One region of the Caballeronia sp. LZ033 genome, then DNA from elsewhere that is predicted to be linked to it. Evidence: predicted binding sites of a transcription regulator. Region 1 holds the regulator's gene; each other region holds the start of a gene.

Region 1 (10,196 bases):
AATTCGACGCGCTACGCCAGCCTGCCGCCGCAGAGCCGCGAGCGTTTCGACATCGTCGCGCAGCGGGCGCTCGAAGCCGTGCAGTCGATCGATGCAACCCGTCGCGCCGATACCATCGCGCGCCTGTTCGACCTGCTCGAAGGCATCGGGCGGCGCGGCGCCTATCTGGCGCTGCTGACCGAGTATCCGGCGGCGCTGGAGCGCGTGCTGTCGGTGCTGTCGGGCTCGCGCTGGGCGGCGGGCTATCTGATCCGCCATCCGCAACTGCTCGATGAACTGCTCGACGACGAGGCCATCGCGAGCCCGTTCGACTGGACGCAGTTCAAGCGCTCGCTGACGGCCCGGCTGCAGGCCGCCGAGGACGCCGAGCATCAGATGGATCTGCTGCGCCACGCGCATCAGGCCGAAGTGTTCCGCATCCTGCTGATTGACCTCGCGGGGCGTCTGACGGTGGAGCACGTGAGCGACCGTCTGTCCGAGCTTGCCGACGCCGTGCTCGACGTCACCGTGCAGACCGTCTGGCAGCAGTTCCCGAAGCGGCATCGCGAGACGCCGCTGTTCTCGGTCATCGCCTACGGCAAGCTCGGCGGCAAGGAACTGGGCTATGCGTCGGACCTGGATCTCATCTTCCTGTATGACGATCCGCATGACGCCGCGTCCGAGATCTACGCGATGTTCACGCGCCGCCTGATCACCTGGCTCACGTCGGCGACCGGCGCGGGCACGCTGTTCGATGTGGATCTGCGGCTGCGTCCGAACGGCGAATCCGGGCTGCTCGTGACCGATCTGGACACCTTCCGCCGCTATCAGATCCGCGAGGGCGACGCCGCCAACACGGCGTGGGTATGGGAGCATCAGGCGCTGTCGCGCGCGCGTTTCAGCGCGGGCGATGAGGGCATCGGCGCGCAGTTCGAGGCGATCCGTGCGGACGTGATGGTGACGGAGCGCGATGCGGCGGCGCTGGCGCGCGAGATTGCGTCGATGCGTCAGCGCGTCGCCGACGGACATCCGAACCGAAGCGCACTGTTCGACCTGAAGCACGATCGCGGCGGCATGGTGGATATCGAGTTCGTCGTGCAGTACTGGGTGTTGCTGCATGCGCGCGAGCATCGCGAGTTCGTGCGCAACGCGGGGAACATCTCGCTGCTCAGGATTGCCGCGCAGAGCGGCCTGATTTCAGCCGATGAAGCGGACACGATCGGCGCCATCTACCGGCACTATCGCAAGCTGCAGCACCGGATGCGGCTCGACGGCATGGAAAAGGCGCGCGTGGCGCCGGACGAAGTGCAGGGCGAGCGCGAGGCGGTGACGGCGTTATGGAAGCGGGTGTTTGCCGTGGCTTCCTGAGTCAAGGTTCTGAAGGCGCGGCTCCGGAGCCGCGCCGTTCGCTCAGGCTGCGAGCATTTCCTTGGCGTGCTTGCGGGTGGTCGCGGTGATCTCCAGGCCGCCGAGCATGCGCGCCACTTCCTCGATGCGCTTCGGCTTGTCCAGCGGCGTGACCGTGCTGACAGTGCCGCCGGCGTCGTCGGAGGCCTTGGCCACCTGGAAATGCTGGTCGCCGCGTGCCGCGACTTGCGGCAAATGCGTGACGCACAGCACCTGACGATGCTGTCCGAGCTGATGCAGCAGACGCCCGACCACTTCCGCCACGCCGCCGCCGATGCCGGTGTCCACTTCGTCGAAGATCAGCGTGGGCGTCGGGCTCGCCGTGCTGGCGATGACGGCCAGCGCGAGGCTGATACGCGCCAGTTCGCCGCCGGACGCGACCTTTGCGAGCGGCCTGAGCGCGACGCCCGCATGACCCGCGACGCGAAACTCGATCTGCTCCAGACCGTTGGCGCCGCCTTCCGCGAGCGGAACAAGCGTGACGTCGAAGCTGCCGCCTGCCATCGACAGTTCCTGCATGCCTTCGGTGACCGCCTTCGACAGGTTCTTCGCCGCCTTTCCGCGCGCCTTCGACAAGCCCTTCGCCTGTTCGAGATAGACGCCGCGTGCCTTTTCGGCAGCGGCGGCGAGCGCGTCGAGATCGCCTGCGGCGTCGAGTTCGGCCAGCTGGCGGCGGCGTGCCTCGTGCTCTTCAGGCAGGTTCTCCGGCTGAAGACGGAACTTGCGTGCGGTGGAGTGCAGCTGATCCATGCGCCGGTCCACTTGCGCCAGCCGCTCGGGATCGAGTTCGAGTCGCTGCGCGTAGTGCGACAGGGAATACGCCGCTTCCTGCAACTGGATCTCGGCCGGTTCGAGCGACGCGAGCACGTCGTTCAATGCCGGATCGATATCCGCGAGGCCGCGCAGCTTCGACGTGATGGCGCCGAGCTGCGAGATCATCGCCTCGTCGGACTCGGACAGCGCGCCGAGTGCGCCCTGCACGCCGTCGATGAGACTCGCCGAATGCGACAGCCGATGCTGCTCCGCGCTCACTTCCTCCCATTCGCCCGGCTGCGGCGCGAGCTTGTCGAATTCACTCAACTGCCATGCGAGGCGTTCGCGTTCCAGTTGCAGCTCGCGATCGCGGCTCTGCGCGCTTTCCAGCGCCTGCTGGGCGTCGCGCCAGGCGCGCCACGCGCGATTCACCGCGCCGGCAGTGTCCAGCAACTGCGCGTGGGTGTCGAAGAGTTCGCGCTGCGCGTCGGGACGCATCAGCAATTGATGCGCGTGCTGGCCATGGATATCGACCAGCATCTCGCCCACTTCGCGCAGCTGCGCGAGCGTCGCCGGCGTGCCGTTGATGAACGCGCGCGAGCGGCCGTTCGAGTCGATCACCCGTCGCAACATCACGGTGTCGGCGCCTGCTTCGCCAAGCGCGTGCTCCTCCAGCCAGGCCAAGACCAGCGCATGCGTGGAGAATTCGGCGGTGATGTCGGCGCGCGGCTGGCCGGTGCGCACGACGCCCGCGTCGCCGCGCGCGCCGAGCGTGAGCGCGAGGGCGTCGATCAGGATGGATTTGCCGGCGCCGGTTTCGCCCGAAAAGACCGTGAAGCCGGAGTCGAACTCGATGTCGAGCGCGGCGACGATGACGAAGTCTCGAATGGAGAGGTGTCGGAGCATGGATGCTTCGCGGAAGAGGGTCTGGCGAATCGGATCAGAGAGTGGAGGTGTCCTGCGACGGATGCTCGTTCCAGTGCAGCTTCTTGCGCAGCGTCGCGTAGGTGCTGTAGCCGACCGGATGCAGCACCGGCACCGTATGCTTCGAGCGGCGGACCTCGATGGCGTCGTTGAGCTCGACGGCGGTGAAGGACTGCATGTCGAAATTCACGTTCACGTCCCGGCCGCCGATGATCTGGATGGTGACCTTGGAGTCGTCGGGCAGCACGATCGGACGGTTCGACAGCGAGTGCGGCGCGATCGGCACGAGCACGAAGCCTTGCAGCTGCGGATGCAGGATCGGCCCCGCCGACGACAGCGCGTAGGCCGTCGAGCCGGTGGGCGTGGCGACGATCAGGCCGTCCGAACGCTGGTTGTACATGAAGTGCCCGTCCACCGAGACGCGCAATTCGGCCATGCCGGAGAAGCCGCTGCGATTCACCACGACGTCATTGAAGGCGAGCGCGTGATAGATGGGTTTCTCGTTGCGTACGATGCGCGCTTCGAGCAGGGTGCGTTCCTCGCGCTCGAACTGCCCGGCCAGCATTTGCGGGATGATCTCGCTCATTTCCTTGAGCGGAATGTCCGTGATGAAGCCGAGGCGTCCGTGATTCACGCCGATGAGCGGCGTCCTGTACGGCGCGAGCTGCCGGCCGATGCCAAGCATGGTGCCGTCGCCGCCGAGCACGATGGCGACGTCCGCGCGGGCGCCCATCTCGGCGATGGAGAGCGCCGGGAATTCCGTCACGCCGACCTCCTTCGCGGTGCCCGCCTCGAACACGACCTCGAAGCCTTGCTGCGCGAGGACATCGGCGAGCGCTCGCAGCGGCGGCTCGATGCCTGGCGTATTGGGGCGCCCGACGAGGGCGACCGTCTTGAATTGACCGATTTCCATGCCGGCATTACACCATAGTCAGTGAGCGAAAAGAACCGTGGGTCCCGCGCCGCAAGCGCTCGCGCACGTCTGGGCGAAACGCGCGCCGGCATGCCCATTGTTTCTCGCTAGAATGGAGCGGACGTTGAACGCGATGCGGCGCGCTGCAACGCGAGGCAACGTGACGCAGCGTGAGAATCGTGGAACGCCAGACCCACCCCAACTCTACCCATGAGCCGCGGCGCGCCGCCACCTGCCCCATTGAGCTAAAATCCGGCCATGCTAGACCCACGTGCACAAACCCTCCTCAAGACGCTGATCGAGCGCTACATCGCCGAAGGTCAGCCGGTCGGTTCGCGCACGTTATCACGGCACTCCGGCCTGGAGCTGAGCCCCGCAACAATCCGCAATGTGATGTCCGACCTCGAGGACCTGGGCCTCGTGGCGAGTCCGCATACCTCGGCGGGACGCATTCCGACACCGCGCGGCTACCGCCTGTTCGTCGACACGATGCTGACTGTGGAAGCGCCGCAAGACGAAGCGATGACAACCGCGGTGAAGACCCGCTTGCAGGGCGAGGAACCGCAGAAGATCGTCGCGGCCGCGGCGAGCGTGCTGTCCAGCCTGTCTTCGTTCGCGGGTGTCGTACTGACGCCGCGCCGCAGCCACATGTTCAAGCAGATCGAGTTCATGCGGCTGTCGGACAAACGCATTCTGCTCATCATCGTCACGCCTGAGGGCGACGTGCAGAATCGCATGATGGCGACCCAGCGCGATTACTCGCCGTCCCAGCTCACGGAAGCCTCCAACTACATCAACGCGCATTTCGCGGGCCTGTCCTTCGACGAGGTGCGCCGCCGCCTGCGCGAGGAAATCGACCAGCTGCGCGGCGACATGACCACGCTGATGCAGGCCGCCGTGGTGGCGACCACCACCGAGACGGACCCGATGGACACCGTGCTCATTTCCGGCGAGCGCAACCTGCTGGAAGTGGCCGACCTCTCCTCCGACATGGCGCGGCTGCGCAAGCTCTTCGACCTGTTCGACCAGAAGACCTCGCTGCTGCAACTGCTCGATGTGTCCAGCCACGCGCAGGGCGTGCAGATCTTCATTGGCGGCGAGTCGAACCTGGTGCCCATCGAGGAAATGAGCGTGGTTACCGCGCCGTACGAAGTGAACGGGAAGATCGTGGGCACGCTCGGCGTGATTGGCCCGACGCGCATGGCCTACAACCGTGTGATTCCGATCGTGGATATCACCGCGCGGCTGCTCTCGATGTCGCTCAGTCATCAGTGACGTCCTCGTTGCGCTCATCTTGACGGGTGTCGACGGGCGGCGCTATTCGGCCATTCGGCCGATGATGCGGCCGAAAGCGCGCCGCTATAATGGTCCTCACCTTTCAGCCACCGCCTCCGGCCCGCCTGCCCTATGCGTTTCGACCTCGAGTTGCCCTCGCAGCCCAGCGCTTCTCATCGCGTCGCGGTGCTGCTGATCAATCTCGGCACGCCGGACGCGCCCACGCCGCGGGCCGTGCGCAAGTATCTGGCGCAGTTCCTGTCGGACCCGCGCGTGGTGGAGATTCCGTCGCTGGTCTGGCAATTCATCCTGCGGCTATTGATCCTGCCGCTGCGCGGGCGCGCCTCGGCCCGCAAATATGCGCAGGTGTGGATGCCGGAAGGTTCGCCACTGCGGGTGCATACCGAGAAGCAGGTGGAAGGATTGCGGCGGCTGTTCGCGGCGAACGACTATCGCGTGATCGTGGACTATGCCATGCGCTACGGCACACCCGGCATCGGCGCCATGCTGAATCAGCTCAAGCTCGAAGGCGCGGAGCGCATCCTGCTGCTGCCCATGTATCCGCAGTATTCGTCCTCCACCACGGCCACCGCCTTCGACGACGCCTTTACCGCCCTGAAGCGCGTGCGCAATCAGCCCGAGATCCGCACGGTGCGCCATTACGCGGATCATCCCGCGTATATCGCCGCGCTCGCCGAGCAGGTGCGCGACTACTGGCGGCATCACGGCGCGCCGGATTTCGCGGCCGGCGACAAACTGGTGCTGAGCTTCCACGGCGTGCCCAAGCGCACCATGGATCTCGGCGATCCGTATCACGACCAGTGCCAGCAGACCGGCTCGCTGCTCACCGCCGCGCTTGGGCTCACGCCGGTCGAGTGCCGCGTGACCTTCCAGTCGCGCTTCGGCCGCGCGGAGTGGCTGCAGCCCTACACCGCGCCCACGCTCGCGGAACTGGGCGCGGGCGGCGTGACGCGCGTCGACGTGTTTTGCCCCGGTTTCACGGCGGATTGTCTGGAGACCATCGAGGAAATCGGCATCGAGGTGCGCGACGAGTTCCTGAAGGCCGGCGGCAAGCACTTTCACCGGATTCCCTGCCTGAACGCGTCGCCTGCGTGGATCAAGGGCATCGGCGAAATCGCGGCGCAGCATCTGCAAGGGTGGCCCGTGCAGGCGCCGCAGCCGCTCAGCGCGGTCGCGTGAATCCGGCTTCAACCAGCATGCAGCGATGAACTACAAGATTTCGACGGATCGCGGCGCGCGCCTGCGCATCGACAAATGGCTGTGGGCGGCGCGCTTCTTCAAGACGCGTTCGCTCGCGAGCGACGCGGTGGAGAAGGGCCGCGTGAAGATCGGCGGCGCGGGCGTGAAGCCTTCGAAGGAAGTGCGCGTGGGCGATCTCGTCGAGATCGATATCGAGCGCATTGTCTGGCGGGTCGAGGTGCTGGGCGTGTGCGACGTGCGCGGGCCGGCCAGCGTGGCACAGACGCTCTATGCCGAGACGGAGGACGGACGCGCGCAACGCATGGCCGAAGCCGAACGGCGCCGGACCTTCCGCGAGCCGGCCGCGCAGCTGCAGGGCAGGCCGACGAAGCGCGACCGGCGCGTCATCGACAAACTTTCTGGTTCGGATTGAAGTAGCGTTCCATGGTGGCGTGAACGCCGCCGTATTCGGTGGTGCGGTCGGTGACCGCGCCTGACATGCAGATGGTGGTGGTGCCCGCGACGAGTACCAGGGCGACCACCGCGATAGCAAAGGTCAGTTTCATGGTACCCCCGGTAATGGGTTTCCCCGGCCACGAGGCGCATGCAGGTGCATGCGGGCGCTACGGGGCAGGGTCAGGAAACGGGCAAAGGCTGAAGCGGGTTTGAAGCATTCGGAGGATTAGGGTTAACGTGCGTCCTGCGGGTGCTTCTCTGGAGTGTAGGAGACCGGGGGCTTTCCCTCAATCTCATTCTGCGCGGTGCGGCAAAACGCGCGTTACCGCTCGTTTCAGGCGTCAGCGCTTCGTCTGCACGCTGAAATTCGTCCGAAAAGTTCGCCGTCACAGCTTGAAAATGTCCGTGACGCCCCAACTTCCGCAGCTAGTGCGGAAGACAGCGCCAATGCCCTGTTTTCTCATCCGATTCAACTCACAGCAATACACATTCAGCGACATGGAAAACACGCAAGAGAATTCAGCGAGCCAGAACCCCACGCCCGCCGACGAAACCGCGCGCCAGGCCGCCGATGCCACTCCTGGCCAGGCCGCAGCCGAAACGGCGCAGTCCGCGCAGCCCAACGCAGCGTCTGCCGCGCAGCCCGCGCCGGACGCGGCCGATGCCGCGCTCGCCGAGGCGCAGGCCACCATCGTCGCGCTGAAAGAAGACTTTCTGCGCGCGAAGGCGGAGACGGAAAACGTCCGCCGCCGCAGCCAGGAAGATGTGTCGAAGGCGCATAAATTCGCGATCGAAAGCTTCGCGGAGAACCTGCTGCCGGTGCTGGACAGCCTGGAAGCCGCGCTGGCCGACCAGTCGAGCGACCTCGCCAAGGTGCGCGAGGGCGTCGAACTGACGCTCAAGCAGCTCACGGGCGCCCTCGAAAAGGGCCGTGTCGTGGCGTTGAACCCAGTGGGCGAGAAGTTCGATCCGCATCGTCATCAGGCCATTTCGATGGTGCCCGCCGAGCAGGATGCCAACACGGTCGTTTCGGTGCTGCAGAAAGGCTACGTCATTGCCGACCGCGTGTTGCGTCCGGCGCTCGTGACTGTCGCAGCTCCGAAGTAAGGCGCTCGAGCGAACCAGCCGGTGCGTAGCCGGCCGCTTCGCAAAAAAACTATAGACCGCATCGGTTTCAGGGTCTTGAAATCGAAACTGGCGCACTTATCTTGCGTACAGGTATGAATTTTGGGTGTTCGGCCCGGTAAATCGGCGAATGAGTCGGCGGATCCGCCGGCATCGGGCGATCCAACTCGCCGCCGCAACGCCACTGCGATCAAAGCTAGGAGAGGATAAAAAATGGGCAAAATCATCGGTATCGACCTCGGCACCACGAATTCGTGCGTGGCGCTGATGGAAGGCAATCAGGTCAAGGTCATCGAGAACTCGGAAGGCGCGCGCACCACGCCGTCGATCATCGCGTATCTCGACGACAACGAAATTCTCGTCGGCGCGCCGGCGAAGCGTCAGTCGGTCACCAACCCGCGCAACACGCTGTACGCGGTCAAGCGCCTGATCGGACGCCGTTTCGAAGAGAAGGAAGTGCAGAAGGACATCAACCTGATGCCCTACAAGATTGTCAAGCACGACAACGGCGACGCATGGGTCGAGGCGCACGGCAAGAACCTCGCGCCGTCGCAGGTGTCCGCGGAAGTGCTGCGCAAGATGAAGAAGACCGCTGAAGACTACCTCGGCGAGCCGGTGACGGAAGCCGTCATCACGGTTCCGGCGTACTTCAACGACAGCCAGCGTCAGGCTACCAAGGACGCGGGCCGCATCGCCGGCCTGGAAGTCAAGCGCATCATCAACGAACCGACGGCAGCCGCGCTCGCCTTCGGTCTCGACAAGGCCGAAAAGGGCGACCGCAAGATCGCCGTGTTCGACCTGGGCGGCGGCACGTTCGACATCTCGATCATCGAAATCGCGGACGTGGATGGCGAGAAGCAGTTCGAAGTGCTCTCCACCAACGGCGACACGTTCCTCGGCGGTGAAGACTTCGACCAGCGCATCATCGACTACATCATCGGCGAGTTCAAGAAAGAGCAGGGCGTCGACCTCTCGAAGGACGTGCTCGCGCTGCAGCGCCTGAAGGAAGCGGCTGAAAAGGCCAAGATCGAACTGTCGTCCACGGCGCAGACCGACATCAATCTGCCGTACATCACGGCAGACGCGTCGGGTCCGAAGCACTTGAACCTCAAGTTCACCCGCGCGAAGCTCGAAGCGCTCGTCGAAGAGCTGATCGAGCGCACGATTGAACCGTGCCGCATCGCCATCAAGGATGCGGGCGTGAAGGTCGGCGAAATCGACGACGTGATCCTGGTCGGCGGCATGACGCGCATGCCGAAGGTGCAGGAAAAGGTGAAGGAGTTCTTCGGCAAGGATCCGCGCCGTGACGTGAACCCGGATGAAGCCGTGGCGGTTGGCGCTGCGATTCAAGGCCAGGTGCTGTCGGGCGACCGCAAGGACGTGCTGCTGCTCGACGTCACGCCGCTTTCGCTGGGCATCGAAACGCTCGGCGGCGTCATGACGAAGATGATCAACAAGAACACCACGATCCCGACGAAGCACGCGCAAGTGTATTCGACGGCGGATGACAACCAGGGCGCCGTGACCATCAAGGTGTTCCAGGGCGAGCGTGAAATGGCCGCGGGCAACAAGCTGCTCGGCGAATTCAATCTTGAAGGCATCCCGCCGGCGCCGCGCGGCACGCCGCAGATCGAAGTGACCTTCGACATCGACGCGAACGGCATCCTGCACGTCGGTGCGAAGGACAAGGCAACCGGCAAGGAAAACAAGATCACCATCAAGGCGAACTCGGGCTTGACGGACGCCGAAATCGACAAGATGGTGAAGGACGCCGAAGCCAACGCCGACGAAGACCGCAAGCTGCGTGAACTTGCCGACGTTCGCAACCAGGGCGACGCGCTGGTCCACAGCACGAAGAAGGCCGTTGCCGAATACGGCGACAAGGTGGACGCGTCGGAGAAGGAAAAGATCGAAGCCGCGTTGAAGGACCTTGAAGATGCGCTGAAGGACAGCGCAAGCGACAAGGCCGCGCTCGAGGCGAAGATCGAGGCGCTGGCTACGGCATCGCAGAAGCTCGGCGAAAAGATGTACGCCGACATGCAGGCGCAGCAAGGCGCCGCAGGTGCGGCAGCGGGAGCGGCGGGTGCAGCGGGCGCGTCGGCGGAGGCGGGCGCGAGCCAGCAGCACGATGACGTCGTCGACGCCGACTTCAAGGAAGTCAAGA
Region 2 (10,196 bases), 170 kb from region 1:
CGTCCGACCTGGCCTCGCTCGACCGCACGCGCGTCACGGCGCTCGTGATGTCGCGCGGCGGCGCAACTTCGCACGCGGCAATCATCGCGCGGCAGATCGGCATCCCGGCGCTGGTCGCCATCGGCGATGCGCTGCACGCCATTCCGGAAGGCACGCAGGTCGTCGTCGATGCCTCGGCGGGCCGCCTCGAGCATGCGCCCACCGACGTCGATGTCGAACGCGCCCGCGCCGAGCGCGATCGTCTGGCCGGCGTGCGCGAAGCGAACCGCAAGCTGTCGCAAGAGGCGGCCTCGACGAAGGACGGCCGGGCGATCGAAGTCGCCGCCAACATCGCGACGCTCGACGACGCGAAGGCCGCCGTCGAGAACGGCGCCGACGCCGTCGGCCTGCTGCGCACCGAACTGCTGTTCATCCATCGCCAGTCGGCGCCCACCGCCACTGAGCACGCGGAGAGTTATCAAGGAATCGTCGACGCCTTGCAGGGCCGCACGGCCGTCATCCGCACGCTGGACGTAGGCGCGGACAAGGAAGTCGACTACCTGACGCTGCCGCCTGAGGAAAATCCGGCGCTGGGCCTGCGCGGCATCCGGCTCGCACAAGTGCGCCCCGATCTGCTCGACGACCAGTTGCGCGGCCTGCTGGCCGTCAAGCCGGCGAGCGCGGTGCGCATTCTCCTGCCGATGGTCACCGATTCCGGCGAGCTTCAGCGCCTGCGCGCGCGCATCGACGAACTGGCGCGCGAAGCGGGACGCACGGAGCCGGTGGAAGTGGGCGTGATGATCGAGGTGCCGTCGGCGGCGCTGCTCGCCGACCAGCTCGCGAAATACGCGGACTTCCTCTCCATCGGCACTAACGATCTGACCCAGTACACGCTCGCGATGGACCGCTGCCAGCCCGATCTCGCCGCGCAGTCGGACGGTCTGCATCCGGCTGTCCTGCGCCTCATCAAGACGGCGGTGCAGGGCGCGGAGAAGCACGGCAAGTGGGTCGGCGTGTGCGGTGCGCTCGGCGGCGATCCGGTTGCGGCGCCCTTGCTCGTCGGCCTCGGCGTGACCGAACTGTCGGTCGATCCGGTGTCGGTGCCCGGCATCAAGGCGCGGGTGCGCAATCTCGACTATCAGCTTTGCCGTCAGCGCGCCGAGGATTGCCTCGCGCTCGAATCGGCACAGGCAGTAAGAGCGGCAAGCCGCGAGATCTGGCCGCAGGACTGATCGTCCCTTGCGGTCCGTCGCGCGCACGCCATTTTTGGCCATCCCCGAAGCAGTAACGACAAGACCTATATTTTTGGAGAACCCGATGGACGCCAACCCGTTTGCGAAAATGCAGCGACTAGGTCGCGCGCTGATGCTGCCGATCGCCGTGCTACCGGTGGCCGGCCTGCTTCTGCGGCTCGGCCAGCCCGATGTCTTCAACATCAAGATGATCGCCGACGCCGGTGACGCCATCTTCACGAATCTGCCGCTGCTGTTCGCCATCGGCGTGGCGGTGGGTTTCGCGAAGGACAACAACGGCACGGCGGGCCTGGCCGGTGCGATCGGCTATCTGATCGAGATCGCCGTGATGAAGGACATCAACGACAAGCTCAACATGGGCGTGCTGTCGGGGATCATCGCCGGGATGGTGGCCGGCTATCTGTATAACAAGTACAAGGACATCAAGCTCCCCGAGTACCTGGCGTTCTTCGGCGGCAAGCGCTTCGTGCCGATTGTCACGGGCGTCGCCTGCCTGATACTCGGCATCGTGTTCGGCTATGTCTGGCAGCCGGTGCAGGCGGCCATCGACAGCGCGGGCAACTGGCTCACGACGGCCGGCGCGCTCGGCACCTTCGTGTTCGGCGTGCTGAACCGGATCCTGCTCGTCACGGGCCTGCATCACATCATCAATTCGCTGGCCTGGTTCGTGTTCGGTTCGTTCACCCCGCCCGACGGCGGGGCGATCGTGCATGGCGACCTGCATCGTTTCTTCGCCGGCGACAAGACCGCGGGCGGCTTCATGACCGGCTTCTTCCCGATCATGATGTTCGGCCTGCCGGCCGCGTGCCTCGCGATGTTCCACGAAGCGCCGAAGGAGCGCCGCGCGGTGGTGGGCGGCCTGTTGTTCTCGATGGCCCTGACCGCGTTCCTGACCGGCGTGACCGAGCCGATTGAATACAGCTTCATGTTTCTGGCGCCGGTGCTGTACGGCATCCACGCCGTGCTGACGGGGCTGTCGCTTGCGATCTGCTCCGCGCTCGGCATCCATCTGGGCTTCACGTTCTCGGCGGGCGCGATCGACTACGTGCTGAACTACGGGCTGTCGCAGCGCGGCTGGCTGGCGCTCGTGATCGGCGTGATCTATTTCGTCATCTACTACGGGCTGTTCCGCTTCTTCATCCGCCGCTTCAACATGGCGACGCCGGGCCGTGAGCCGGCCACGACCGACGCTGAAACCGATGCCATGCAAACGGTGGAAGGCGGCCTGATTCCGCCGCTGCCGGGCACGGTGGCCGCGTCGGCCGCGAGCTCGCGTGCCGCGAAGTACATTGCCGCGCTGGGCGGTGCGTCGAACCTGACGCTCGTCGATGCCTGCACGACGCGCCTGCGTCTCTCGGTCGTGAACTCGGAGAAGGTCTCGGAAGCGCAGTTGAAGACGATTGGCGCGCGTGGCGTGCTCAAGCGCGGCGCGACCAACGTGCAGGTCATCATCGGGCCGGAAGCGGATCTCATCGCCGATGAAATCCGCGGTGAACTGGAGCATTCGTCGGAGCGCGGCGCGACGCCGGCATCGTCGGCGCCGGCGCAACCGGCGGCGGCTGTTGTGGCATCGGCCACGGCTACGGCTACCGCGACTTCCGGCGATCAAACCGCCGGCCCGCTCGATCCCGATCCGCTGCGCTGGCTCGCGGTGTTCGGCGGCGCGACCAATGTGGCCTCGCTCGATGCCGTCGCGGCGACGCGCCTGCGTGTGGTCGTGCGCGATCCTTCGTCGGTGGATCGGCAGCGGCTGTCGGCGCTGGATGTGGCGTGGGTGTCGGCGGATACGTTCCACATTGTCGTGGGCGCGGCGGCGCAGCGTTATGCCGCGCAGATGTCGACGCGTCTGTCGAACAATGGCGGCGGCGCGGCGCCCCTGCCGGCGTGATGCGGTGATGGAGCTGTCGTAACGTAACGGCGCCTGCGGGCGCCGTTACTTATGCTGCATTCGGAGCAAGAAAAAAGAAAAGGCCGGCCGTCTTGCGACGGCCGGCCTTGCAGTTTCTGCTTAAGGCATAGTCAGGCGTTACGCGTAGTCGTGCAGCGCGGAACGCATCTTCTTCATGGCGCTGGCCTCGATCTGGCGAATGCGCTCCGCCGAGACGCCGAATTCATCGGCCAGTTCGTGCAGCGTCTTGCCGCCCGAGCCGTCGTCCTGCACGTCGAGCCAGCGCGCCTCGATGATGCGGCGGCTGCGCTCGTCGAGCGACTCCAGCGCGTCGGCCAGGCCGTCGCTTTGCAGCTTGTCGAACTGGCGCGCGGCGATCACGTTGGTCGGCTCGTTGTGCGAGTCAGCCAGATAGGCGATGGGCGCGAACGCTTCCTCGCCGTCTTCCACCTGGCCTTCGAGCGCAATGTCGCCGCCCGACAGACGCGTTTCCATCTCCGCAACTTCCTCGCGCTTCACGTTCAGTTCGCTCGCGAGGCCTTCGATCTCGTCCGGCGTGAATGCCGCATGGCTGGTCTTGTGGCTGCGAAGATTGAAGAACAGCTTGCGCTGCGCCTTCGTGGTTGCGACCTTGACCATGCGCCAGTTGCGCAGGATGTATTCGTGGATCTCGGCCTTGATCCAGTGCATGGCGTACGACACCAGGCGCACGTTTTGCTCCGGGTCGAAACGCTTCACGGCTTTCATCAGACCGATGTTGCCTTCCTGGATCAGGTCCGCGTGCGGCAGGCCGTAGCCAAGATAGTTGCGGGCGATCGACACGACCAGCCGCAAGTGCGAAAGCACCAGCTGGCGCGCGGCGTTCAGGTTGCCCTGTTCGCGGAATTCGGTGGCGTACTGACGTTCCTCTGCTTGCGACAGCATCGGAATACGGTTCACTGCTTGTATGTAGGAATCGATGTTGCCGATCTGGCCGGTCAACATCGACGACTGTGCGTACGTCAGCGCGCCTGCCGAAGATGCCTTGGCAGGTGCCGAGCTCAGTACATTCGGAAGGGTCATCGCATTGGACACGCTCATAAGCTCCTTAATCAACAATTGCTGTTTGCCTTGGCCTTCTGTTGATTCCGGCCGCGGCAAGTCAAGCACGATATTAGCACTCCGGTTCAACGAGTGCTAAGTGTTAGAGGGGAGGGATATGCGGGAGTTCCCACAAATGCTATCAGAGTTGCGGGTTTAATAGGACAGACTGTTGCGGCGTACAAGGTCAGACTTACCGATATGGGCGGCAGTGTCGAATGTATTTCCAGTTTGAACCTGGCAGACGAAAGATAATTCAACGAAAAGTGTAAGGCAGCAGCAAATCCTGCAATTGTTTTAAAAGGTCTCTAGAATCCGCCAGACGACTGTCGTCTCGTGAACCCGCCTGTCATCGGAGCATATGGGGTGCCCATGCATAAAAAAAAGAGTTCCTGGCTGAGTCCGCTGTCCCGTCTGGCAGTCTGCGCCGCATTCGGCCTGGCCTCGGCTGCCGCGCATGCTGACCGGTTCGGCGTGCAGTTTGCCGGCGGCGTCGCGGATCGCGACATCAAAAAAGCCGATCTCGGCCTGGTCTGGGATCCCGGCCTCACCTGGTGGGAAATCGGCGGCTTCCATTTTACGGTCGTCGGGGAGGGCCACGTGTCGTACTGGCATACCACTGAAGACAATGCCGTGCACCCGAACATCTGGGAATTCGGTCTGACGCCGGTGCTGCGTTTCGTGAAGAGCTCGGGCTATTTCCGGCCGTTCATCGAGGCGGGCGTGGGCGTGCGGCTGCTGTCGCACACGCGGATCACGCAGGACTTCACGGTGTCCACCGCGTTCCAGTTCGCCGACATGGTCGGCGTCGGCATGATCTTCGGCGAGAAGCAGAACTATCAGGCGGGCTTCCGCTTCCAGCATCTCTCGAACGCCAGTATCAAAGAGCCGAATCCTGGTATAAATTTCAGCCAGCTCTATCTGCAATACAACTTCTGACGAGGCGCCGGCGCAGCGGTTCCTCGACTCAAGAGGACCGACAGATGCCGGCGAAAACCATTGAGGCCATCCGCGGCCTCGAGCGCGACCGCTTCCGGGCCATGGTCGAAGGCGACGGCCCGGCGCTCGACGCGCTGCTGGCCGAGAACGTCTGCTATGTCCACACCAACGGCAAGCGCGAAACCAAGCGCCAGTTCATCGACGCGATCACCGCGGGCCGGCGGCGGTATCGGCAGATCGAGATCCAGTCGCAGGACGTCTTCGCAGCAGGCCGCGACACCTGCCTGGTGTCGGGGCGGGCGCTGATCGAAATGGAATCGAAGAACGGCGCGCTGCTGTTTCCCATCGCCTACACCGCGGTCCACGTCCAGAGCGAAGGGCAGTGGCAGCTGCTGGCGCTGCAGGCAACGCGCGTTGCACTTGAATAGCACTCGAATAGCTGCGCGCGCCGCCCCCTCCACCCGGCGTTACGCCGTCTCCACCGTCTCGTCCTGCCGTTCCACCTGTCCGACGCGCTTCGAGCGGTTCACCGCGCTCACGACCGCATCGGCGACCGCCAGCGCCGGATTCGCATGCACCGCGACGCCGAAACGCGTCTGCCCGTCGCCGACCCGGCAGCCGACGAACGCCGCCGTATCGCCGCCCGCCGTCACGGCCGTTTCAAGCCAGTTGACGCTGGCCTCGATGCCCAGCACCGACGCGACCGTCCGCGCCCACGCATCGCCGCTCGCCGCATTCGAGGCGCTCGCCGCGCCCGGCACCGTGACGCGCTTGCCGAACACCGACAACGTCGCTGCGTCCACGCGCGACACCGGCCCGCCCGCGTCGAAATACTCGCGCTTGAAGAGTTCGCAGATCGCCTCGCCGCCGATTTCCGCGCCCGAGGCATCGGTGACCTGCTGCACGGCGTGGCTGAATTCGATCTGCACGCGGCGCGGCGGCGTGAAACCGAGGCCGCGTTCCAGCAGATAGGTCGCGCCGCCCTTGCCGGACTGGCTGTTGACGCGAATCACGGCGTCGTAGCTGCGGCCGAGATCGGCGGGATCGATCGGCAGATAGGGAATTTCCCAGACGGTGCCCGGCTCGCGCTGCGCGAAGCCCTTGCGGATGGCGTCCTGATGCGAACCCGAAAACGCGGTGAACACGAGGTCGCCGGCATACGGATGACGCGGATGCACCGGAATCTGGTTGCAGCGTTCGACCAGCCGGCGTACGGCGTCGATGTCCGAGAAATCGAGGCCCGGATCGATTCCTTGCGTGTAGAGATTGAGCGCGAGCGTCACGAGATCGACGTTGCCGGTTCGCTCGCCGTTGCCGAACAGGCAGCCTTCGACGCGGTCCGCACCCGCCAGCACCGCAAGTTCCGCGGCGGCGACCGCCGTGCCGCGATCGTTGTGCGGATGCACCGACAACACGATGCTGTCGCGGAAGCCCATGTTGCGGTCCATCCATTCGATCTGGTCGGCGAAGACGTTGGGCGAGGCGGCTTCGACCGTGGCAGGCAGGTTCACGATCATCTTGTGATCGGGCGTCGGCCGCCACATCTGCGCGACGGCGTCGCACACCTCGCGCGCGTACGGCAGCTCGGTCATGCTGAAGGTTTCGGGCGAGTACTGATAGGTCCAGTGCGTGCCCGGCCGGGTGGCCGCGCATTCCTTGATCATGCGCGTGCCTTCGACCGCCAGCGCCTTCACCTCGTCCTTCGACTGGTTGAACACGATCTTGCGGAACGACGGCGCGATCGCGTTATAGAGATGCACGATCACCTTGCTCGCGCCTTCGACCGCCTCGAACGTCCGTTCGATGAGTTCACGCCGCGACTGCACGAGCACTTCGATGGTGACGTCGTCCGGAATGCGTTTTTCGTCGATCAGCTTGCGGACGAAATCGAAATCCGTCTGCGATGCCGAAGGGAACCCCACTTCGATTTCCTTGAACCCGATCTTCACCAGCATCTCGAAGAATTCGAGCTTGGCGGCGATGCTCATCGGCTCGATCAGCGACTGGTTGCCGTCGCGCAGGTCGGTGCTCATCCAGATGGGCGCGCGTTCGATCGTGCGATTGGGCCAGCGGCGGCCATTGAGGCGGACTTGCGGGAACGGGCGGTATTTCTCGGCGGGGCTCGGCATCATGATCGTCGACCTCTTTTCGGACGGTTTGCGTAGCGCCTGCGAGAGCGGCCGGCACCGGCGGCTGGCCGGGCACGGCGGGATGCACGAGAAACCGGGCGGCGCGCGCGTTCGCGTGGATCACCAGCGATGGTGACGCCTGCGACCAACGTGAACGTGCGCGAAGCAGCGTGCATGTGACCCTCGCGTTTCCGTTTCGCGGGATGCGCGAACGAAACACTGACGACTACAGGTGGTGAGAAAGGAACTGCGGGAACGGCGAAAAACGGGCGGAGGACCGGGCGCCTTGCGACGCACGGCGCTACGTCTGGCGACTTACGCTAGACGTAGCGATAGGGGCCGCGCTAGGCGGCCCGAAATAATTCGGAGGGAGGTGTTCGGGGTGAAGCTCATGCGCTCGACTTTAAACCACCGTTGAATACCGTGTCAAATGGCGATCCCGATGAAGCCTGGCCGCTCAGGCGGTCCGGCGCACCACGTCGCTGATCACTTCCACCTGCCGAGCGACCGCCGGCGGCACCGGAATATCGCCGCGCAGCACGCATTCGGTCCAGCGCGCGGTGGTCGCCGCGTCCAGCGCTTCGGGCAGATCCACATGCGGCGCGTGCGCCTGCGAATGCTCCGGGGAGAGCAGCGTTTCGACGCGGCCGTCGTGGAACCAGTCCACCTGGACCTGACGGCGCGTGTCCGCGACCGCCTCGCCTTCCGTGCCGCGCGCCAGCAGCGCACCGCCCGCCGCGGCTTCCGGATGCGCGGTGAACAGGCCGGTAAGGCTGTCGCGATATTCCGGATGCGTGTAGTTGACGAGTCTCAGCCCCGGTTCCGCGAACGGCTGGAGAATCTTGACGAGCGTATGGGTCGAATTGCGCACGCCCATCCGGCGCCGCAGCGCCAGCAGCCGCGCGAGCTTCGGCGCGAGCACGTTAATGGGCGCGAACGCCAGGCGGCGCGAGGCGAGACTGTCTTCGATTTCGTCGTGCGAAGCGGCATGCGCGATGCCCAGTTCAGCAAAGATTTCGGCGCTGGTGATGCGGCCAGGATCGTCGCTGACGCCGTGCACCAGTACGGGCACGCCCTCGCGCGCCAGCAAGTGCGACAGCAGCGGCACGAGATTCGGGGTCTTGCGCGCGCCGTTGTAGCTCGGGATGGAAACCGGCCGCGCGTGTTCGCGGCCATCCTGGACGTGCAAGGGCTCGAACGACCGATGCGCGGCCGCCAGCATGGCATTCAGTTCGGCGGACGTTTCGCCTTTCACGCGATACGCGAGCAGCACGGCGCCGAGTTCGAGCTCGGGCACGCGCTCGTCGAGCATGGCTTCGTAGAGTGCGTAGGTGTCGTCGTGCGAGAGGGCGCGCGCGCCGTTCGGTCCACGGCCGATTTCCTTGATATAGCGTGCGCAGGGGAAGACGGGAAGAGCAGAGTCGGTCATCGGAGAGGGGCGCGGGCCGGGCGCTCACGTGGGTGTTCGGATGCGTCTTTGTGAGCGATGCCGCCGCGCATTTTCAGGGTGCAGGAATAACATTCAGTACCGCATTTGGCGGGCGTACGCAAGTTGCGCCAGCCTTCTGTCAGACGTGCCATTCGTCTGACGGCTTGCCGCCATCCTGATCCGGCACGCGTCGCGCCAGCGCGCCGAAAGCTCTGAAAGCCGCGCCGCACAAGGCGCACCGGCCTCGCCACGAGTTGCGCGGGCACGTTAAACTCCTTCTTCTCACGCAGCGTGCGGCCGAACCGCGCGTTCAAGCTTTGCCAATCCAGAATCAGCACCAGGAGAGCGGGATGACTTATGTGTTTCCTCCGGCGTCGGCCGCGGCCGTGCCCGTCGACGGTTCGAACGAGCAGTTTCCCGTGCGCCGCATCTACTGCGTCGGACGCAACTACGAGGCCCATGCGCGTGAAATGGGTCACGACCCGGATCGCGAGCCGCCGTTCTTCTTCAGCAAGCCGGCCGACGCCGTGCTGAATGTCGCGCCCGGCGCTACCGGCGAGTTGCCCTATCCGTCACAGACCAGGAACCTGCATTTCGAGATGGAACTGGTCGCGGCGATCGGCAAGCAGGGCAAGGACATTCCCGCCGAACGCGGGCTCGATTACGTCTACGGCTACGCGCTCGGCCTCGACATGACGCGCCGCGACCTGCAGGCCGAAGCCAAGAAGCTCGGCCGTCCGTGGGACACCGCGAAGGGCTTCGACCACTCCGCGCCGATCGGCCCCATTCACCCGGTGTCGAAGGTCGGGCACCTCGAAAAGAGCGCGATCTGGCTGACCGTCAACGGCGAGGAAAAGCAGCGCTCGGATATCTCTCAACTGATCTGGTCGGTGGGCGAGACGGTGGCCTACCTGTCGACCCTGTTCGAACTGTTCCCCGGCGATCTCATCTTCACCGGCACGCCCGAGGGCGTCGGCGCGGTCGTGAAGGGCGACTTGATGAAGGGCGGCGTGGACGGCATCGGTGAATTCTCGGTGCGTGTGGTCTGAGCCCGCGGCCATGAAGCTCTACAGCTATTTCCGCAGTTCGGCGGCGTATCGCGTGCGCATCGCGCTGAACCTCAAGGGGCTCGACTACGAGTACGCCGCCATCCATCTGCTGCGCGACGGCGGCGAACAGCTCAAGGCCGACTATCGCGCGGTGAATCCGGACGGCATCGTGCCGGCGCTGGTCGATGGCGACGACACGCTCACGCAATCGCTCGCGATCATCGAATATCTGGAGGAGACGCATCCGGAGCCGCCGCTGCTGCCGAAGCATCCCGCCGATCGCGCGTTCGTGCGTTCAGTGGCGCTGCAGGTCGCGTGCGAAATCCATCCGCTCGACAATCTGCGCGTGCTCAAGTACCTGAAACACCAGGTCAAGGTGCCCGAGGAATCGAAGGATGCGTGGTACAGGCACTGGGTGGAAACCGGCTTCGCATCGTTGGAACAGCGCCT
Region 3 (10,196 bases), 2.1 Mb from region 1:
ATACTGACGCCAGGTCGATTGGTCGGTTGAAATTAGGACAAGATGGTACCGTGTTGCTGTAGTGATGCCTAGCAAGCGTCCCGCCCGCAAGGCGGGTTGTAATCTTGTCGCTCCGGTGCCGCTCCCATGCGAAGGCTAGCGCGTCGGAAAAAAGTGCGCAAAGAGAACAGTCGGACGGCATTAGGCCGCATAATCGGAGCGTGTCCGAGCAGGCATTCCTTCGCGCGAACAGTTGAACACGCGCGGGCGGACCCGCTCCGAGCCGCCATGTCCATCCAAGCAATCCAATACCACAATGTCCGCTTTTGCCATGACCGGCGACTCCCCACCGATCGTACTCACCTTCGGCCTCTCGGATCCCACCGGCGGCTCCGGCCTGCAGGCCGACCTGCTGACGCTCGCGAGCATGGGCTGTCACGGCGTCACGGTGCTGACTGGTTACGCGGTGCGCGACTCCGCGTCCTGCGACGAAGTGACCGGCCTCGATCCCGATGCCGTGGCAACCCAGGCGCGCATGTTGCTAGAGGACATGCCGGTAGCCGCGTTCAAGATCGGCGCGGCGACCCGGGCCGAAGTCGTGTCGGCGATCGCCGAAGTGGTCTCCGACTACGATGACGTCCCGCTGATCCTCGCCCCCGACTTCACCCTCGACGACGAGCACGTCCTCGCCGCGGATGAGTTGCGCGAGTCGCTGGCCGATCTGCTCGTGCCGCAGACCACCATGCTGATTGCCGATCACGCCACGCTGCTGCAGCTCGCGCAACCGGACAGCGACGCGGAATCGCCCACGCTGGACACGGCGATTTCACACCTGCTGTCGCAGGGCTGCGAGTACGTGCTGGCCCTGGAAGCGGGTACGCACCGGCACGTGATCACGTTGTACAGCGAAGAGGGACAAGTGCGTCAAGACATATGGGACCGGGCGGTGCATCGCGTCGTCGGCCTGACGGATACCATGGGTTCGGCCATCGCCGCCTTGCTGGCGAACGGCCAGGAGCCTGCGGAAGCCGCGCGCGAGGCCCAGGAATATGTGTTCCAGGCGGCGCGCGCCGCGTTTCGACCGGGCATGGGCGCTTATTTGCCTGACCGCTTTTTCTGGGCGCGCTCGAATGACGCGGACGAGGAAGGCGACGCGTCCTCGCTGTCCGACGACTCCACCGGTCTGCCGGGAGAAGCGCGGCACTGAGTTCTTGCAGTGAACCGCTTGCAGTGAACCCCAAGAGGGAGGCTTCGCGAACGCATGCCGTACCGACTGCCCCATCTGCACAAGCCCGGCCCACAAGGCGCGATCCGCATCGGCTGCGCGGGCTGGGGTCTGTCGAGCGCTGTCGCAGCCAGCTTCCCCGGCGAAGGCTCGCATCTCGAGCGCTACGCGCACACGCTGACGTGCGTCGAAATCAACACGAGTTTCTACAAGCCGCATCGGCCGGAAACCTACGCGCACTGGGCGGAGAGCGTCCCCGACTCGTTTCGCTTTTCGGTCAAGCTGCCGAAGGCCATCACGCACGAAGCGCGACTGGTCGACAGCGAAGCGCTGCTCGACGAATTCCTGCACGCCGCCGGCAAACTGGGCGACCGGCTGGGCTGCTGGCTCGTGCAACTGCCGCCCAGCCTGCCCTTCGATCACGACATCGCCGAGCCTTTCTTCAAGACGCTGCGTGCGCGCACGGATCTGCCGATTGCCTGCGAAGCGCGCGAGCACGGCTGGTTCACGACACACGCGGCCGCGCTGCTGAAGGCGCATCACATTGCCTACGTTGACGCCGACCCGATTCCCGACGACTGCGAAATCCGGCACCGGGCGGATGGCGGACTGGTCTATGTGCGGCTGCACGGTTCGCCGGAGCTCTACAAGAGTTCCTACAACTACACCTATCTCGACGATCTGGCGCGCACGCTGCACACCCGCGCCAAAAAGACGGCCGAGGTCTGGTGCGTCTTCGACAACACGGCCGAAGGCCATGCCCAGCCCAATGCGCTGCATCTGATGGAGCGCTTGCGGATTCATCACAAGGTCTGAAGCGTTCGACGCGACGGAGGTTCACGCGATGCACAAGCCGGCAGGACGACTCACCCGCTTACTGGAAGCCGCGCTGCTGGCTGGTCTGCTTGGCCTCTGCGTTCCCGCGCAAGCGCAGAACGCAGCGCCGCCACCCGCCGCCACACCCGCCGGCGACGGCACTTTCCTGCTGACGATCTTCCTCAAGCACGATGAATCGAAGACGCTTCCGCAGATCAATCAGCAACTCAAGGAACAGGGCTACTTCAAGCAGTTCCCGCCGCCGGGCGTGGAAGTGGTGTCGTGGTACGTGATGATGGGCATCGGCCAGGTGGTAACGCTGCGCGTGCCGGCCGACCGGCTGCGCGAGGTGAATCGCGCGATAGAGAGTACCGCGTGGGGCGGATATCGCACGGAGTTCTATCCGACCTACGACTACAAGGCCGCGGCGCAGAAGCTGCGCGACGACATGAACAAGTAGGCGTGTCGTGTCAGGAAAAGGCGGACGAAAAAAAACCTGCATCGCTGCAGGTTTTTTTCTGACATGACGCGAGCCCCTTTCGAGACTCGCGCCCATGTAGTCCGGCGTGAAGCCAGATTTACATGTCCATGCCCATGCCGCCCATGCCGCCGGGCATGCCGCCAGGCATCGGAGCATCTTCCTTCGGCAGTTCGGCAACGGCTGCGTCGGTCGTCAGCAGCAGGCCTGCCACCGATGCCGCGTTTTGCAGCGCCGTACGCGTGACCTTCGTCGGGTCCACGACACCGGCTTCAACCAGGTCGCCGTACTCGCCCGTCGCCGCGTTGTAGCCGTAGTTGCCCGAACCTTGAGCAACCGCTGCCACCACGACCGACGCTTCTTCGCCGCCGTTCGTCACGATCTGGCGCAGCGGTTCTTCCATTGCACGCAGAACGATCTTGATACCGGCGTCCTGGTCGGCGTTCGCACCCTTCAGGCCGTCGATCGCACGACGTGCACGGATCAGCGCCACACCGCCGCCCGCCACGATGCCTTCTTCCACAGCTGCACGGGTTGCGTGCAGTGCGTCTTCAACACGTGCCTTCTTTTCCTTCATTTCGACTTCGGTCGCAGCGCCGACCTTGATCACTGCAACACCGCCGGCCAGCTTGGCCACGCGCTCTTGCAGCTTTTCACGGTCGTAGTCCGACGTCGCTTCTTCGATCTGCTTGCGCACTTGCTTCACGCGCGCTTCGATGTTCACGGCTTCGCCAGCGCCGTCGATGATCGTCGTGTTTTCCTTGCCCACTTCGATGCGCTTCGCCTGGCCCAGTTCAGCCAGCGTTGCCTTTTCGAGCGTCAGGCCGGTTTCTTCCGCGACGACTTGACCGCCGGTCAGGATCGCGATGTCTTCCAGCATGGCCTTGCGACGGTCGCCGAAGCCCGGAGCCTTGACAGCAACCGTCTTCAGGATGCCGCGGATGTTGTTGACGACCAGCGTAGCCAGCGCTTCGCCTTCGACGTCTTCAGCGATGATCAGCAGCGGACGGCCAGCCTTCGCGACTTGTTCCAGCACCGGCAGCAGGTCACGGATGTTCGAAACCTTCTTGTCGTGCAGCAGCACGAACGGGTTTTCGAGGACGGCGACTTGCTTGTCCGGGTTGTTGATGAAGTACGGCGACAGGTAGCCGCGGTCGAACTGCATGCCTTCGACGACGTCGAGTTCGTCTTCCAGCGACTTGCCGTCTTCGACGGTGATGACGCCTTCCTTGCCGACCTTGTCCATGGCTTCAGCGATGCGGTCACCGATGGAGGTGTCGCTGTTCGCCGAGATCGAGCCGACTTGCGCGATTTCCTTGTTGGTCGTGCAAGGCTTGCTGATCTTGCGCAGTTCTTCGATGGCGGCAGCAACGGCCTTGTCGATGCCGCGCTTCAGGTCCATCGGGTTCATGCCCGAGGCAACGTACTTCATGCCTTCACGGACGATGGATTGCGCCAGGACCGTAGCGGTCGTGGTGCCGTCGCCGGCGTTGTCGCTGGTCTTGGAAGCCACTTCCTTGACCATTTGCGCGCCCATGTTCTGGAGCTTGTCCTTCAGTTCGATTTCCTTCGCGACCGAGACACCGTCCTTGGTGACCGTCGGGCCGCCGAACGAACGCTCGAGCACGACATTGCGACCCTTCGGACCCAGCGTGACCTTGACCGCGTTGGCCAGGATGTTCACGCCTTCGACCATCTTGGCGCGTGCGGAATCGCCAAAAGTAACTTCTTTAGCTGCCATATCAAGACTCCTTGATTCGATTCAGTTTTCCGGCTTCGCCATGCGCGCCCGAGGGGCTGCTGCAAAGGGCGAAGCCAGACGTGCAGGAAGGATGCTTACTTGACCAGGACGGCCATGATGTCTTCTTCGCGCATGACGAGCAGTTCCTGCCCGTCCACCTTGACGGTCTGGCCGGCGTACTTGCCGAACAGCACGCGGTCACCGACCTTCACGTCGAGGGCGATTTGCGCGCCCTTGTCATCGCGCTTGCCCGGGCCGATGGCCAGGACTTCGCCTTGATCCGGCTTTTCTGCCGCGGCTTCCGGGATCACGATGCCCGATGCGGTCTTGGTTTCCTGATCCAGACGCTTGACGATGACGCGATCGTGCAAAGGACGAAGGTTCATACACACTCCTCTCTTGATTGAGACTGAAATCGCTGGAAAACCCGTCCTGCAAGGCAATGCCCGCGGAACGGCAAACTTGTTAGCACTCGCGTGCGGTGAGTGCCAATTATATGGACCGGATTTGACAATTTCAAGGATGGGGACGGCGGGTAATCCCGTAGCGGTGAAATTTTTTCGAATTTGCCGGCCAGTTGGCGAGAACCGCACGGATTCGTCTTGACCGGGTCCGCGAGGAAAAGGTTCACCGGAGGCCCGCATTTGCAGGCGTGAAATCAGCACGTGTCCTATGAGACCTCAGACCCCGATTGAATCGATTAATGTCGATTGAAGAATTCTGATTTATCCGAATCAGGGTTTTTACCTAGATCGCCGCGAACTAGACTGCCTTCACCGACGAAGCAACAGCAAGCAGCACCACCACTTACTGCCGCATCGTTTCCCCAATCAAGATTCGGAGGTCGTCATGTTGAAGTCCATCGTTCCCGCCCTTGCCATCGTTGCCGTCCTGGCCGCTCCCGGTTTTGCCCAGGCCCGCGAAGACGGTCCCGTCACCCGTGCCCAGGTGCGTGCCGAACTGGTCCAGCTCGAGCGCGCCGGCTATAACCCGGTCGGCGATCAAACCACCTATCCGGCCGACATCCAGGCTGCGGAAGCCCGGGTCGGCGCCAGCCAGCCCAATGCAAGCGCCTTCGGCGGCGCCGCTGAAGGCGCCTCTGCGGCAGGCCATGCGCATCGGCTGAACTTCCTGGATCGCGTCGTGCGTCCCGAAGCCGCCAATCCGGTCGATTTCAATCGTCCGTAATCCGGCTGGCCGCAGCATAAGCAGCAGCACCAGCAGCAGACAACCCGGCCCCGCGCCGGGTTTTGCGCCTTCCGATGAACCTCAAGCGCACGCCGGTTCATCACGCTGTCAGTCACGGATCGGACGAGGGTTGCAGACCGCGTTTTTTCATCGTCCAGTCCGACGGCACTACAATTTGTCTCTGCCGTTGACCCACACTCCGGATCCGCCGCTTTATGTCCATGCCGTCGCTGCGCTCAAGTCTCGTTCTCCTTGGTTTGATTGCCCTCACCGCTTGCGGAGGCCGCTCGGCCACCACCCCCAGTTACCAGCAGGAGCTGTTCAACACCGGCGCGAGCCCGTTCGCGCGCAACTACGACGCCACCGTCAACGAAACCTGCGAGGCCGCGCGTCGCGCCCTGCTCTCGCAAGGTTTCCTGACGACCATGGGCCAGCCCGATACCGTCGACGCCACCAAGAACTTCCAGCCGAGCGCCGAAACCCACGTCGTGGTGTCGTTTCATGTGGTCTGCACGCCGGGGGAAAACGCGACGAACCAAAGCATCGCGTATGTGAACGCCGTCCAGGACGGCTATGCGCTCAAGAAAAGCGACACGTCGGCGAGCGTGGGACTGAGCGTGCTCGGTTCGCTGTCGCTGCCGATCCGCTCGAACAGCGACGCGATGGTCAAGATCTCGAGCGAAACGGTGCCCGCCGGCAAGTTCTACGATCGCTTCTTCAACCTGATGAGCCACTATCTGAACACGGTGCCGCGCAGCGCGCCCGTCGCCGCCGACGAGGTGAAGAGCAAGCCGCTCGCGCCCTCGCTGATCGTGAACTCGCCGGACCTCACGCCCACGCCGATCGTCGTGCAGACGCCCGCCGCCGCCACCGCCATCCCGACTTCGGAGGCGGTCGCGGCGAGCGCTTCACAGGCGTCGTCGGCAGCAGCGGCGCCCGTCAGTTCGGCACGTTGACCGCGCCGCCCGACACGCTGATCGCATTGGCGCCGGGATCGGCGGCGATCGCCGGCAGGTTTGCGGTCGTGAGCGCGGGCGCCGAGCCCGCCGTGCCGCCACGCGCCACCGTCCGCACCACTTGCGAAGGCGGCAGCGTCGCGTTGTTCTTCAGATGATTCCACATCAGGTTCAGCGCCTGAATGTTGTAGTAGTGGACCGGAATGAAGCGCGTGTCGAAGCCCGCGACGCTCAGGAATGCGTCGAAATGCTGGCCGTTGGTGATCTCGTACAGCGACAGTTGGCTCTTGTTGCCCTCCGCCATGCGATTCGCGCCCAGATACGGCCGACCGGCATGGTTGATCGGCACCAGCGCATCCGCGCGTCCCTGCACGATGATCGCCGGCTTGCCGCGCAGGTTCGCGTTCACGCGGATCGCATTCACGCTGGCCGCCATCGTCGCGTTGCCGATGGTCCACAGCGAGCGCAGGCAGGCCGCGCCCGCATAACTCGCGTCGGGCGTGGCAAAGCGATGATCCGCCGCGCCGCCCGTCCCCACGTTGTAGACCAGGTTGATCCCGTTGGTCGGCGGCACGCCATTGCCGTTGCCGAAGACCGTGAGCATCGGCGACACCAGGGGCGCCACGCCCGCCGCGCCGCTCACCGCGTTGGTCGTGCCGAAGCTGAAGTTGCACAGGTTGTCGAGCACGCTCGCCTTCATGTAGGCGTCGGCATACGTGACCGCCACCGCCGGCACCGCCTGCGAATCCCACATCGGCGCCTGCAAGGTATCGGAATCAGTTTCGTAGCCGGCCTGGTGCAGCTGGTCGAGCGCGCTGTTGGCCTGGGCGATCGTCGTGGCGCCCGAGATCAGTCCGCCCGCCGCCAGCGACGCGCAGCGCGCGGTGCGGATCGCCGTGGTCGTGGCGAGCGGCAGCGTCGTCAGGTACGGCGCGCCGGCTGCGGCGGGGGCAAGCGCGGCGCACGGCTGCAGCAGGTTGGCGAGCGTCATGTAGTCGGCGAGCGGCCGGCCGAACGAGCCGACCGGCAGGCCGCCCTGCCGCACCGACACCTGCGACGGCAGGTTCAGATTGATCTGCGGCTCGCCGACGACGACCGCGGTGATCCAGCCGTCGGTATCCTGCTCGGCTGCCGCCAGCGCCGCGCCGCCGCCGTTGCTCACCGAAGCGGCGATGGTCGTGATGCTGCCCTTGCCATAGCGCACCTGATGGTTCGAACCGTTCAGTGGCCCGAACATGTCGTTGAGCGCCCAGTAAGCGAACTGGATCGCCTGCAGGGTATTCGCGCCCCAGTCCTTCTCGGGATTCTGCTGTGAATGCGCGTGCTTGTAGGCGTAGCGGTTCGGGAAGGCCGAGTTGAACGATGCGATGGCGGACGCGCTTGCATTCGCCTTGAAGATCGCGCTGGTGCCGGCGAAATCGGCATTGACGAGCGTGCCGTCGATGCGCGTGACGAGGTTGCTCGCCAGTTCGTGCGCGCCGTTGCCGCTGCCCTTGTCGGTATAGGCCACCGCGCAGCCGCGCTTCAGGCCCCACTCGCCCGCCGCCGAGATCGCGCCATACACGCCGCGCGATCCCGACGACGTCGCCGTCACGATGCACGGCTGGTCGGGATTGAAGCTCGCCGGCACCTGGACCATCAACGAAACGTTCTGCGTGCCGCTGCCGTCGTCGGCGAACGCGAGGTATTCCTTGCCCGCGATCTTGCCTTCGCCGAGCGTGTCGTTGCCGTTCAGGTCGACATTCGGCCCCCAGAAACGCCCGTAGCCGCCGTTCGCCGACATGTCGACGAGCGCGCGGTAATTCGACCAGATGGCGAGGCGCCGCAGGTCGGCGGCGCTCGGCGACGCCGGGTTGGCAATCGAAGGCGCGGTCGCCGCAGCGAGCCCGGTCTTGCCGAGGCCGGCGGTCAGCAGATCGTCGGACTGGCCGTCGTAGGTTTGTGACTTGATCGCGCCGGAGACGAATTTCGGCACGCTGTTGTTCGCCGGGCCGCCGCCGTTGTCGTCATCGCCGCCGTGGCAGGCAGCGAGCGTCGCGGCTGCCAGCAGCGCGATCACAGCCGTGCGTGGCCAAGTTCCCGAACACTGAAAACGTGCGAATCGCTTCATTTTCGTCTCCCGTATTGTTGTGCTTCACGCCTTGTTTCAGAACACGCTACGCTTCGCTTTCGATCCGTCAGTATCACGCGGAAGCTGAAAACAGTCGCTGCTGAGTTTCCCTGTCTGCAACGCGACGGGCCGGAAGAGACACACCCGGCGTAAACGACAACGGGCTCCGACGATCAAGCCGGAGCCCGTTGCATGGCGATGGCGTCAGACCGGGCGGCGGTGCGACGCCGCCCGAAGTCTGCCGCCTGCGTCCCGGATCAGCCTCCGCCGCCGTTCTGGACGCCGAGGGTGATCTTGTTGCTCACCGATGTGACGCCCTGGACGCCCTTCGCCACTTCTTCCGCCTGGGCGATCTGGCCGCCTTCCGGCACCGTGCCGGTCAGCGTCACCGCGCCGCCGCGGGCGCGTACGAAGACGTTGGAGACATCGAAGCCTTGCGCCTTGGACAGCGCGCGGCGCACCGCGTAGCCGAGCTTGCGGTCTTCCTTCTTGACCGCGGACTTCTGCGCCTTGGTCGGCGCAGCCGACGTGTCGCTCGACTGGGCATAGGCGCTCGAGGCAATGGTCACGCACAGCACCACGCCCAGCGCCTTCAAGAGATCAACTGCTTTCATGGTTTCTCCTTTTGTTTCGCTTGTTGACTTCGCACAGTTTGCTACTTCGCTCGTTTTGCACTTCAAATCCGGGCCGCGCTTGCTGGCGGCTGGCTACGACATCGAGCGGTTGCCCCGTGACCACGCGCTTCGCCCGAAGCGCTGAACGGCTTGAGGGCATGGCGGAGGCAAGCCGGCAGATGCGGCTCACGGTGCTGCGAGAGGCTGGCGAACGAAACAATTAGTGGCCGGTTGATCGGGTGGCATGCCCGTCGGCTCGAATATGTCCTGACACATGGCGCGATACTGCGTTGCGCGGCTCAACGTGACGCTGCGGCCCAAACTGCGGGCAGCGGCGCGCGAGGCTTCTGACATGCGGCGGCGATCGTCAATTTAGCCCAGCGCGGCCATTAGCGCAAAACATTTAACGACGCGGCCCGTGCGAGCAACATCGGCGGCGGCGAAGACACATCGATGTCACAGTCGGCGTTCATGGGGGCACGCCAGGAAGCGCCGCCCGTTTCCGGCAATCCGCGACGTCAGGCCGGTGCTTTCGGAACCTGCGCAGAGGAAGCCGCGGTGCGATCGGGTAAGCTCGCTTGCACGAAGTTTCACGATCACTCATCAAATGACTCACTCCACAGGCCCCGATCCGCGCGGCAATCCGGGCGGCGAACCGGACGCGTCCCGGCGGCGGCGGCCGCAGCCGAAAATCGTCGCCCGCTTCGTGGCGATCTCCTGGCGCGACCTGGCGCTCACCTTCGGGCCCATCCTGCTGGTCTGCGCCGCCGCGCTCTACCTGGCCGTCCGGCTGATCCAGCCCGCGCCGCCGAACACGCTGACCCTCGCGGCCGGCCCGAAGGGCAGTTCGTTCTGGAACGCCGCGCAGAAGTACAAGACGATTCTCGCGCGCAACCGCGTCACGCTGAACGTGCTGGAAACCCAGGGCTCGCTCGACAATCTGACGCGCCTGGAAGCCCCCGATTCGAAGGTCGATGTCGGCTTCGTGCAGGGCGGCCTGACCAAGCCGGGCGAGACGCACGACAACCTGGAATCGCTCGGCAGCGTGTCGTACGTGCCGCTCGCGGTGTTCTACCGCAGCCCGACGGT

The links. Region 1 encodes HrcA, which represses chaperone genes, less so after heat shock. Its sites were predicted from a motif close to TTAGCACTCNNNNNNNNNGAGTGCTAA; they were not measured.
Region 2: rpoH (RNA polymerase sigma factor RpoH) is a predicted target of HrcA. The motif match lies at 4,274-4,300, and genes of this name have one in related genera.
Region 3: QCE62_RS12220 (co-chaperone GroES) is a predicted target of HrcA. The motif match lies at 4,705-4,731, and genes of this name have one in related genera.

The regions. Positions count from the first base shown of each region.
Region 1 is NZ_JARUXQ010000001.1:467,657-477,852, forward strand. It holds gene glnE (bifunctional [glutamate--ammonia ligase]-adenylyl-L-tyrosine phosphorylase/[glutamate--ammonia-ligase] adenylyltransferase) at 1-1,347, shown strand, start outside; gene recN (DNA repair protein RecN) at 1,390-3,045, opposite strand; gene QCE62_RS02265 (NAD kinase) at 3,080-3,976, opposite strand; gene hrcA (heat-inducible transcriptional repressor HrcA) at 4,235-5,251, shown strand; gene hemH (ferrochelatase) at 5,384-6,451, shown strand; gene QCE62_RS02280 (RNA-binding S4 domain-containing protein) at 6,477-6,884, shown strand; gene QCE62_RS02285 (hypothetical protein) at 6,856-7,017, opposite strand; gene grpE (nucleotide exchange factor GrpE) at 7,406-8,014, shown strand; gene dnaK (molecular chaperone DnaK) at 8,246-10,196, shown strand, end outside.
Region 2 is NZ_JARUXQ010000001.1:295,317-305,512, forward strand. It holds gene ptsP (phosphoenolpyruvate--protein phosphotransferase) at 1-1,211, shown strand, start outside; gene nagE (N-acetylglucosamine-specific PTS transporter subunit IIBC) at 1,297-3,120, shown strand; gene rpoH (RNA polymerase sigma factor RpoH) at 3,259-4,194, opposite strand; gene QCE62_RS01485 (acyloxyacyl hydrolase) at 4,573-5,139, shown strand; gene QCE62_RS01490 (nuclear transport factor 2 family protein) at 5,184-5,567, shown strand; gene leuA (2-isopropylmalate synthase) at 5,607-7,271, opposite strand; gene ybiB (DNA-binding protein YbiB) at 7,726-8,697, opposite strand; gene QCE62_RS01505 (fumarylacetoacetate hydrolase family protein) at 9,048-9,746, shown strand; gene maiA (maleylacetoacetate isomerase) at 9,757-10,196, shown strand, end outside.
Region 3 is NZ_JARUXQ010000001.1:2,612,986-2,623,181, forward strand. It holds gene QCE62_RS12195 (rubredoxin) at 1-2, opposite strand, end outside; gene QCE62_RS12200 (hydroxymethylpyrimidine/phosphomethylpyrimidine kinase) at 311-1,186, shown strand; gene QCE62_RS12205 (DUF72 domain-containing protein) at 1,241-2,020, shown strand; gene QCE62_RS12210 (hypothetical protein) at 2,049-2,480, shown strand; gene groL (chaperonin GroEL) at 2,599-4,239, opposite strand; gene QCE62_RS12220 (co-chaperone GroES) at 4,335-4,625, opposite strand; gene QCE62_RS12225 (DUF4148 domain-containing protein) at 5,089-5,427, shown strand; gene QCE62_RS12230 (DUF2242 domain-containing protein) at 5,643-6,383, shown strand; gene QCE62_RS12235 (3-hydroxybutyrate oligomer hydrolase family protein) at 6,367-8,493, opposite strand; gene QCE62_RS12240 (BON domain-containing protein) at 8,751-9,107, opposite strand; gene QCE62_RS12245 (TAXI family TRAP transporter solute-binding subunit) at 9,715-10,196, shown strand, end outside.